One region of the Desulfosporosinus paludis genome, then DNA from elsewhere that is predicted to be linked to it. Evidence: riboswitches for the same ligand, from Rfam matches in the RefSeq annotation. Region 1 holds a riboswitch; the other holds the start of a gene.

Region 1 (5,236 bases):
GAAGCAAATCCCACCATTTCAGCAACTTCTTCGTGATCATCTGCCATAACTGGGGAGCCTCCCAGGGCAAGTACAATATTCGCACAATCATTGACCGTTACATAGTTTGTAATATGGTGTATCAAAGGGTTCCGTTCTTTGACAGCTTTGAGATTTGTTAAGATTTTCTCACGTATTTCCATGTCTTTGTCAACCTCCATGTTAAAGAATATAGTATGCTAATAAGCAACATAACCGGAATGGTAGATCCAAAAAAGAAATCGAACTTGATAAACTGATAGTAGAGGATTGTTCCTATGATACAAAAGATCAAGGCAGCCCAATTGATTAAAAGGTCTTTTTGTATTGTCTTGTTTTTAAATAGGAAATAGTCGGTTAAGAGAATGGCAAATAAAGGCGCAAAGACTGAACCGATCGCGTAGAGAAAATCTTGATATTGCTCAATATTTACGATAATGGCTAATCCTGTGCCAATCGCTGTCATGATCAAGGCTATTTTCTTTTCATTTAACTTAGGGAAAATATTCAATAAGGTTACCCCGGCTGAATACGCGTCCAGAAAGGTGGTTGTCACCGTAGCCAAAACGATAATACCCAACGCTACCATGCCAAGATTAGCAGCCAAGAGCATTGCCGAAGGATCTGGATCTGATGCAATGATAGCGGCCCCTAAACCAATAATGTACATCCAACTGCTGCCAAAGAAGTAGCCTAGCCAACTTCCCCCAGCTCCGCCGTGTTTTGTTTTAGCAAAACGAGTATAATCGGAGATCAAAGGCAACCAAGACAGAGGCATAACTACAGCTAACTCCAAAGCAGAACCGAAGGTCATTTCTCCGGTCACTTGTTTACTGAATAAATCGTGATTGCGGAAGATAAGCACACTCAGAACAAGAGTCAAGAGGAACAGTAAGATAACGGCAATATGATTGGCTTTTTTCCAACCGCTGTCTTTTCCCAACCATACCCAGACCAGGACAAAAGCCCCTATCACTAAGCTCCAGATCGTAATATTATCGAAGGACCATAAAAGCTTTGTGATCTGATTAACGGATCTGGCCCCAGCGATAATCATAACAGCTGTCCAACCCAATAACTGTAAAACATTTAAGATGGAGAATACGTAAGACCCGTATTGTCCAAAAGAAATTCTGGTCGAAACCAAGGCTGGAATTCGCTCATTTGTACCGATAATTCCGCCAAGTACTAAAAGAGTCGTTCCAACGATATGTCCTAATATGATGGCAAGAGCTCCCATCTTAAAGCCCAAGGGTGCCAATAATCCGCCTGCTAAGATCTCAGCGACGGATATGGCTGCGCCAAACCAGAGCGTGGTGAAGTTAAACCAGGTTACATTATTTTTTACAGGTTCACTCACTTAATAATTCCCGCCTTCTTGTAAAGTGTATAAAAGTGATGGGTAGGCCCCACACCTTTCCCAATATCTAAAGAATGTTCAATTGCTATGGTAATGTACTCTTTCGCTTGGGCAACTGCTTCGTAAAGAGGATAGCAAAGAGCGAGGTTAGAGGTTATGGCCGACGACAAGGTGCAGCCCGTTCCATGAGTATTCTTAGTCTGTATGCGTGCTGTGGTAAAATATCTGAAACTCTGGCCATCGTACAAGATATCCGTAGATGCGCCTTCAAGGTGTCCCCCCTTAAGAAGAACGTTCTTGGCTCCCATTTGATAGATTTCCTTGGCAGCATTTTCCATTTGGGCCGTGGTGTGAATTGCCATTTTCGTTATGACTTCGGCCTCTGGAATATTGGGGGTTACAACCGTAGCTAAAGGCAAAAGTTCATGAATCAAGGTTGACTCTGCCTCAGGGTTTAACAAATGGTAACCACTTTTAGATACCATGACTGGGTCAATTACAATGGTCCGCGGAGCATATAACCTCAGCTGTTCGGCGATCACCTCGATTGTTGGAATTTGAGAGACCATTCCAACCTTTACCCCATCTACTTCAATATCCTCGAAAACTGCCTTAATCTGCGCGGCAATCACGTCACTAGAAATGTCCTGAACAGCAAAGACTCCTTGGGTGTTTTGAGCGGTTACAGCTGTAATGACACTCATACCGAAGACTCCATGAGCAGAAAACGTTTTGAGATCGGCCTGGATTCCTGCTCCCCCACTGCTGTCAGAACCTGCGATCGTCAGTACCTTTTTCATAGTCCTCCTCCTTATCTTGGCAAAAATTTCCATGCAAAAAGAGCCCAAATTCCAGAATAGGATTTGAGCTCTTAAATCTTTCCTTAGAAGAAGAGAAAAGAGAAACTGCTTACCTACGCTGGCATTATCCAGATCAGGTTTATAGGGTCTTAGACTTTTTGGGGTCTAAATCTCAGCCAGCCTCTCTAGCTCCCCTGCCAATGCGATATTAGTTTTTTTAAATCTAACATGGAAAATGCTCAAAGTCAATTCCTTAAAAAATTCATACGATTCCTTCCCTCATAAGCATCATAAGCATCAGCAATAGCCAAAATGCGGCATACGATAGGGGTCGCGTCCTCTTTGGGCCCCAAAGGATAACCTTCCCCATTCCAGCATTCGCGATGCCGTAATATAAAATCAGCGATAGACAGCAAGTTCGGGGCGGATTGGGCAATGCGGTGTCCAATTTCACAATGCCGCTGCATTTCTAGAAATTCATGACTTGTAAGACGCCCCGTCTTAAACAGGATACGATCTGGTATCCCAACTTTGCCAACGAATTAAAAGTTCCGGTGTATAACTTCACATCAAGAAGGAATTTTTTTATAAACCCAGAATTGTCTCCCGAGTGTGTTAATGTATTACTGAGACTATTAATCTAGGAGGCATTCTTAATGGAAGATCTAGTACTTACCGCCCTAATTGTTCTTGTTTGTATTTCAATAGTCCTTCTGATACTCCTTGTATATCGATCGTCGAGGAATTCCTTTGTTCAATTCCGAAGTAATTTTGACTTGCTTGAGAAGAGTCTTGAGCGCAGCGAGCGGCTTGTTAATGGGGAAATTTCCAGAAATCGTGAAGAATCAACGCTTAATGCTCGGCAGGCCCGTGAAGAGCTTATCCAAACCGTCCATTCATTCAACGATTCCATACTGGCACGTATGGCTGAAATCGCAGCTCTTGAGCGCAGCCAATTGGACATCTTTTCTGCTCAGTTAGGTTCTCTCACGAAAACCAATGATCTAAAATTAGAACGCTTGCGCCAGACTGTGGAGGAACGACTTTTCCAGATTCAACAAGATAACGCCCAGAAATTGGACCAGATGCGTGCCACCGTCGATGAAAAACTTAGTGCCACGCTTGAACAACGATTAGGGGAATCTTTTAAGTTAGTCAGTGAAAGACTTGAAGCGGTGCACAAAGGGCTTGGAGAAATGCATACTCTGGCCTCTGGAGTTGGAGATTTAAAGAAAGTCCTAACAAATGTTAAAACAAGAGGGATTATGGGTGAGATTCAGCTTGGGAATTTGCTTGAGCAACTCCTTACGCCCGAACAATATGATACCAACGTTATAACGAAAGCCGGCAGCAATGACCGCGTTGAATATGCCATAAGGCTTCCGGCGCGCGATGGCCAAGACAGTATCCTTTGGCTGCCAATCGATGCTAAATTTCCCTTGGAAGACTATGAGCGATTGATGGAAGCTCAAGAACAAGCTAATGTTCCGCGCATTGAAGAGCTGGGCAAATCGTTGGAAAACCGTATAAGGTCAGAGGGTAAGAGTATTCACGATAAATATCTTGATCCCCCCAACACCACGGATTTCGGTATTTTGTTCTTACCTGTTGAAGGATTATTCGCCGAAGTTTTGCGCCGCCCGGGTTTATGTGAATTGCTTCAACGAGACTATAAAGTCATTATTACTGGTCCTACCACTCTAGCGGCCCTTTTGAACAGCCTGCAAATGGGCTTCAGGACGTTAGCCATTGAAAAACGCTCCAGCGAAGTATGGAACTTACTTGGAGCGGTAAAAACCGAATTTGGTAAATTTGTGGATATATTAGAAAAAACCCAAAAGAAACTTCAAGAAGCCAGTAACACTATCGATACGGCAACTCGAAAATCTCGGACTATTGCGCGTAAGCTGAAAGATGTTCAGACTCTCCCCTCCCATGAGGCTGACTTGCTTTTAGGGCCGGGAACTGAGAGTGAAGAGTAGTCAAATTGACCCAAAATCGTTGTAGCTCCACAGCTTCCGATAAAGGTCAGTGTGTTTGAGGAGCTCTGCATGTTTTCCATGTTCGACCATTTGCCCATATTCCAGAACTAGAATCTCATCCATCGTTTCTAATCCAAAAAGGGAATGCGTGATCACTAAGGTAGTGCGTCCCTCCATGAGTTGATAGATTTCATCCATGACTTCTCGTTCAGTCAAGGGATCAAGGCCGGCCATCGCTTCATCCAGGATTAAGATCGGAGCGTTCTTTAATAAAACCCGAGCAATCGCTAAACGCTGTCGCTGCCCCCCTGAGAGCTTAAATCCCCCTTCACCGACGTAGCTGTCATATCCTAAAGGCAGAGATAAAATGAACTCATGGAGTTTAGCTTGCCGGGCCGCTTGAATGAGTTCTTCCTCCGTTCCCTCAGGTTTTGCCATAAGAAGATTCTCACGGATCGTAGCGTTAAATATATGGGTTCGTTGAGTCACTACACCGATAAAATTCCTAACTTCTTCGGGAGAATATTCCCGCAGCGAATGCCCACCCAATAAAATGCTTCCTTGATCATATTCCCAAAAACGAAGAAGGAGATTTACCACACTCGTCTTGCCGGCCCCACTTGGACCAACGATGGCTACCTTGCCTTGGTGGGGAATCTGAAACGATAGTTGATTCAAAGCCCATGGTTCGTCTTGCTCATAGCGAAAGCTCACATCTTGGAACGAAAGACTCATGTCTTCAGGTATGAGAGAAACAGGACTGTTATTTTGAATGGCAGGTTCGGCATTGATACACTCTAACAAGCGATCTGCAGCGGCACGGTTTTGTTCAAAATAATGCGGAACAAGGGCTAGCGGAAAGAGAGCTTCAAAGCTGCTAAAGGTGCCCAGAGCCAACATCCCTAAGTCGACTCCACTGACGTTTCTTTGTTCTACAAGAAGAATTCCCAGAACGAGCACGAGCCATAGGCCAAGATTGGCAACCAGTCCAGTCAAAGCGGAAGACAGGGCGGAAAGCCAAGCGATTCTGCGTTGTACCGACCTTAGTTCCTGGCCCGTACCCTGAATTTTGTTTA
Region 2 (5,236 bases), 220 kb from region 1:
AGCTTTCATGTTAATAGCTGTTTGTACTTTTTTTAGTTCCAGGTCAATATTCGCACAATCTTTGGATATTCCTAGGTTTACATTAACCTTTGTTCTGAGGCCTTGACCAACACCTTCAGGGCTTAAACTATGGTGGTTAATATTAGCAGGAATAACGACGGTGCCTTCGGCGACACGTAAACGTATATCTTCGGGTGTTTGATTCTCTTTTTGAGCAACAATTTTCATAGCTTCAGTAATCTCGCCTCGTTTGGCAGCAGCCATTTGTGTAGTCATGATAATAGTACCTCCTCAATTATTTTAGGTTTCATTTTGTTATTAAGGTTAACTAAATATGTTATGAAGGCTTCCTCGTTCCCCCTTTTATTTCGGATTTTCTAGAAGTGCAAAAAGAAAGCTATCTAAGCCCATAAGGGGTACTCCTAGCAAATAATAGTTTTTTAAAAGTCTTAATTAAGCAGATTGACTATTGAGCATTAGCTTATCAAGACATACACTTGATTTTAGCGGATATTGTTCATTAAAACAGGCTAAACAGACTTCTTGAGCGATAAGTGATTTGAGTAAACCGTCTTGTGATAAATAATACAGTGAGTCCGCCCCAATATATTGGCATATCTTGTCTACCGACATATGCGCTGCAATTAATTCCGTTTGTTCACTAATATCGACCCCGTAATAACATGGAAATTGCACTGGAGGAGAAGCAATAAGCAGATGCACTTCTCTAGCGCCAGCCTCACGAATAAGTTTAACTAGCTTAACACTGGTAGTTCCACGTACCAGGGAATCATCAATCATTAATACACGTTTTGAGCGTATAACCTCTGGTTGCACTCTTAAGGTCTTCACCACCATAAGTTCTCTTAACGTTTGAGTGGGTTGTATGAATGAGCGTTCATTCTGAGTAATTTTGAATATAGCCTCTTCTAAGGGTAGCTGCCTAGCAGAAGCATAACCTAAGGCCGCGTGGCGTCCGGAGCGAGGGACGGGGATAACTACATCAGCATCTACAGGGTATTCTCTGGCTAATTCTTGTCCCATACGGAAACGACTCATTTCAACGTTAACACTATCAATGGTACTGGATGGATGTGCGAAATAGATATATTCAAATGCACAACAACACTTTCTTTGAGTTTGAAAAATTTGATGGGATTTAAATCCGGTCTCATTAATGATTATCATCTCTCCGGGAGCAACATCTCTGATAAAAGTTGCTCCAATTGATTGTAATGCAAAGCTTTCAGAGGCTATGCAGTAAGCATTTCCAAAACGTCCTATGCAGAGTGGCCGAAAACCCAGTGGGTCTCGTATACCAATCAAGGCGTTTTTTGTCATGATAACTAATGAATACGCTCCGTTTAATTTACACAGAGCTTTAGAAATAGCATTTTCTAAAGAAGTAACTTGGTCATTTATCAAATGTAAAATTACTTCACTATCTGCTGTACTTTCAAAACGGTGACCGGCTTGAGCAAGAGATATGCGTAGTTCTTTGGCATTTATGATATTGCCATTGTGGGCCAAAGCTATTTCTCCAAATTTAGTGGAGAGGGTTAGTGGTTGAGCATTGTCGATAAGATTCGAGCCCGTTGTAGAATAACGAACATGGCCTATTGCATTGCTTCCAGCCAAATTTGCAAGGATCTCATCATTGAAGACATCGGTAACTAAACCTAAAGCTTTAAAGGTTCTCATTGACATTTTATGAAATGACGCAATACCGCAAGACTCTTGTCCCCGATGTTGTAACGCTTTTAAGCCAGAAAAGGTCAAACTGGCAGCATCATCGTTTGTCCCAATAATGCCAAACACTCCACATTCTTCCTTTGGTTTTTCCTGTTCGCAATTCATCAGGAAACCCTCCCCAAACTAAATAAAAAACAGCTTACCCGTCGGTAAGCTGTCGTTTTGACTTACATAAATACACTTCAGTGAAGTCAATAATTGACGATTTTGCTTCCCTACGCTGGTATTAACCAGATCAGGTTCAAAGGGATAAGAGCATTGCTCTTTCTCAGCCACATTTGGGCACCCCCAGCACAATTAAATTATGACTTATTATACGACCTCATCTTCGAGATGTAAAGGTATACATTATACTATCAGAACAGCAATCCTCTTTTCCCTCCTCAATGAGTTCTACTCTGTCTAAGAGTAAGAGAATGCATAGCAACTTAACTCCCGCAAATAATAAGCCTATCACCAAAGAGGAGATGAGCTATATGAAACGTATTAAGGTTGGAATCGCATTTATTTCAATGTTCGGGTTAATATTAGGAACAGCCAGTATCGCAAACGCTGTCCCCAAATACAAAGTTCCTCAGGTAAAAACATTTCATAGTACAAAAAGTACACATCATCAGAACAAGGGCCAAACACCCAAATTAACAGTTCATAAGTCGGCTAAGTCAACTAAAACGCTTAAATCGGTAAAGCAGTTAAAAGATTAATATGTAAAGCTCTCGGCATATCAGATGCTGGGGGCTTATTTCTTTGCCAAAAACCACAAATCACAAGTGTTTATCAATTTTACTAAAAGTCAAAAGGATGCCACCATTTGATGGGTATTGCCTAACAGAAAGATGAAATTATTTTTATTTGACAGATGATGTAGATTTCTCTGTTTGAGAGCATAATCCATTGTTAGAATGACGGATATTGCAGAAAAGCTCGCACGCATTTTTGGAGTATGGTAATATATGGTATATTGATATTAAAGGGGGGGATTTATATTCGTATGATTTCAAATCGAAAACAATGGCCGGTTTTAATGACTATACTCCTAGGCTTGAGTATAGTACTTAATGGCTGTGGCAATTTAACTGCTGGGCTTTCCAAACAATCCACACCTACGGCAGCTATGCCTACCACTCTAGATTCAACCGATAAAACAATTCCATCGGTTCCTGTTACTCCTGAAGATACAACTAGTCAAACTCCAACCTCAAGTCAAAAACTTTCGGAATCTGTTAAAACAACACCATTAACATCAACAGAGAAAAGTAATCCATTAACTATAAGTAAAGCTAAGTACAATCAACTTAAATACGGTGACACATATGAAAAGATCAAAAGTTTATTAGGAGGTACCGGTGATATTGTGACTGAAAGTGGCACAAAGGGAAGCAAAGGTTACGCCGTAACCTATTTGTGTCACGTAAAATCTCCATCCGGAGCAGAAGTTTTTCTAGCCTTTAAAGACAACAAATTAGTTAATAAAATGGAGGTTAACTTGCAATAACAAGGCGATTGTTCTATTATTTATTCTTGAAACACCTCTTGATTGAGGTGTTTACTTTTTACGTACAGTTCCTTCTCCTTGTCTTTGAAAACTTTTGTTTGACGACATCTAAAAGTATGTAGATATACGTGTATGGCAAGACTTTAGGAATCTGCTATTAATATAAAGGGAGTCAACGCATGAACTACAAAGTTACCAAGGAAACTCCATATACATTAGATAAATTAGAAAATCGGTGGTCTGCGGTCCTTTTCGTTACAGGGATATTAATAATCGTTGGATTTTTGTACATAGACCGTGGTCAAGAAATTTCAAACGTCATACGCTCAACTGGTTGCCTGGGAAAAGTAACAGCTATCCTTCTTATTACTCTTCTAAGCATGACACCGATTCCCACAGAGAGCTTAACGATTATATGTTTAAAGTCATACGGGATTGTTTGGGGAACTTTTTACTCTTGGGTTGGCTCGACACTTAGTTCAATAGCAATTTATTGGTTGGTACAAAGTATTAAAGAACCGTTGTTGCACAGTATCATTTCTCAGGAACGTTTTAACCAAGTGAATGAATGGATTAAACGAAAAGGAACTATTGGGTTGGTTGTGGCAAGATTATTGCCTCTCCCCGCTTTTATTGTTAATTATATTACGGCTATGATCCCGGCTATCGACTTTTGGAGTTATCTCTGGACGGCAGCCCTAACCATTATTCCTTCTTATATAGCAACTGCCCTAGTATTCATGGGGATTTCTGCGAACTATAGAATTTGGCTGTTAGTAGGCAGTTTCGCCATGGTGATACTATGGATTTTCAGTTACCTTATGAGTCGTTATCCGATGGCAAAAGAAACCTTCTGATTTTTGTTTTTCAACATCAATCAACTTCTTATTGAGAATACCTCCCTTACTTGAGCTTAATTGTTAACTTCTATCACAAGATCTACATTTGGTTCCCGAACATTACTAGAGTTATCAGTAGAATGATTTTTACTTATATGATCAGTCTGTAATTGTTCTTTCGCTGACCCCTTGTTTTCTTATAGTAGGAGTATTTACCTTTATAAGTACTGGTTCGGTATCTCCATTACTAAATAACTTATAGGACGCATCTTTACAGACTTCAGGTTTAACTTTCCAGTAACTAATTCCCCCTTCAACCGAAAAGTTTCCAGGTAATGTTTCCGATACTATTTTAGTGTTTTTTATTTGGAACAAGTCATTTGCTAATTCAAGGGTTTGTCGTACTGTTAGATTTGTATCAATACACTTATAGAGTTGGGCGATAAGTAATGGAAATTTGGGTAAGACTTGAATTTGGCAACATTGGTTGGCCAAGGACTTCAATACTTCTTGTTGTCTTATAGTCCTGGTAATATCGCCCAATTGGTCTCGCCTAAAACGTACAAACTGAAGTACCTGATCTCCATTTAGATGTTGAACACCCTTATTTAAATTGATAATACCGTTTTCTTTATCTCCAGTTTCATAATGCATGTTCTTATCTACATTTATTGTAACGCCACCCAAATCATCGATGATCGTTTTAAATCCGTCAAAATTAGTTACAATGTAGCCATCGATATTTTCCCCTAATAGGGTTTCTAGTTTGGTAATTGTTGCTTTAGGTCCAGCTCCGAGCCGTGCAACGGCATTAATTTTCTGCGTACCAAATCCTGAAATATCAACTTGCGTATCTCTTGGAATAGATAATACTGATAATCTTTTCTTATCTTTGTCCAATTGTGCAACGATTATTGTATCCGTGTTTCCGATTGATTTCTCACCCGGTCTACGATCAACCCCTAAAAGTAATATTGTTAAGAGATGGGGATTTGCTGGTTGAGATGATTCCCTAAAGTTCGCATTAGTTTCATTACCCTTAGAGCTATTAGTTTCATGCCTTTTACTGGAAGATCCCCATGATTTAAATCTATTTGGCAATGGGTATTTGCTTTCGGTTAAAATCGTGTTAGATATGCATAAACCTAAA

Evidence for each region. A riboswitch is a leader RNA that binds a small molecule or an ion and turns the genes downstream of it on or off. The one in region 1 is predicted to bind thiamine pyrophosphate.
Region 2: linked by a shared signal. The riboswitch ahead of purF (amidophosphoribosyltransferase) and the one ahead of thiD (bifunctional hydroxymethylpyrimidine kinase/phosphomethylpyrimidine kinase) in region 1 are both predicted to bind thiamine pyrophosphate.

The regions. Positions count from the first base shown of each region.
Region 1 is NZ_CP144211.1:5,088,512-5,093,747, reverse strand. Features, by position in the region: gene thiM (hydroxyethylthiazole kinase) at 1-182, opposite strand, end outside; gene cytX (putative hydroxymethylpyrimidine transporter CytX) at 158-1,378, opposite strand; gene thiD (bifunctional hydroxymethylpyrimidine kinase/phosphomethylpyrimidine kinase) at 1,375-2,178, opposite strand; TPP riboswitch at 2,272-2,384, opposite strand; partial or broken gene VZF35_RS25200 (HD-GYP domain-containing protein) at 2,424-2,705, opposite strand; gene VZF35_RS25195 (DNA recombination protein RmuC) at 2,835-4,160, shown strand; gene cydC (thiol reductant ABC exporter subunit CydC) at 4,161-5,236, opposite strand, start outside.
Region 2 is NZ_CP144211.1:5,310,017-5,315,252, reverse strand. Features, by position in the region: gene thiC (phosphomethylpyrimidine synthase ThiC) at 1-282, opposite strand, end outside; gene purF (amidophosphoribosyltransferase) at 454-1,857, opposite strand; TPP riboswitch at 1,948-2,052, opposite strand; gene VZF35_RS26300 (hypothetical protein) at 2,229-2,456, shown strand; gene VZF35_RS26295 (hypothetical protein) at 2,744-3,247, shown strand; gene VZF35_RS26290 (TVP38/TMEM64 family protein) at 3,427-4,104, shown strand; gene VZF35_RS26285 (LCP family protein) at 4,246-5,236, opposite strand, start outside.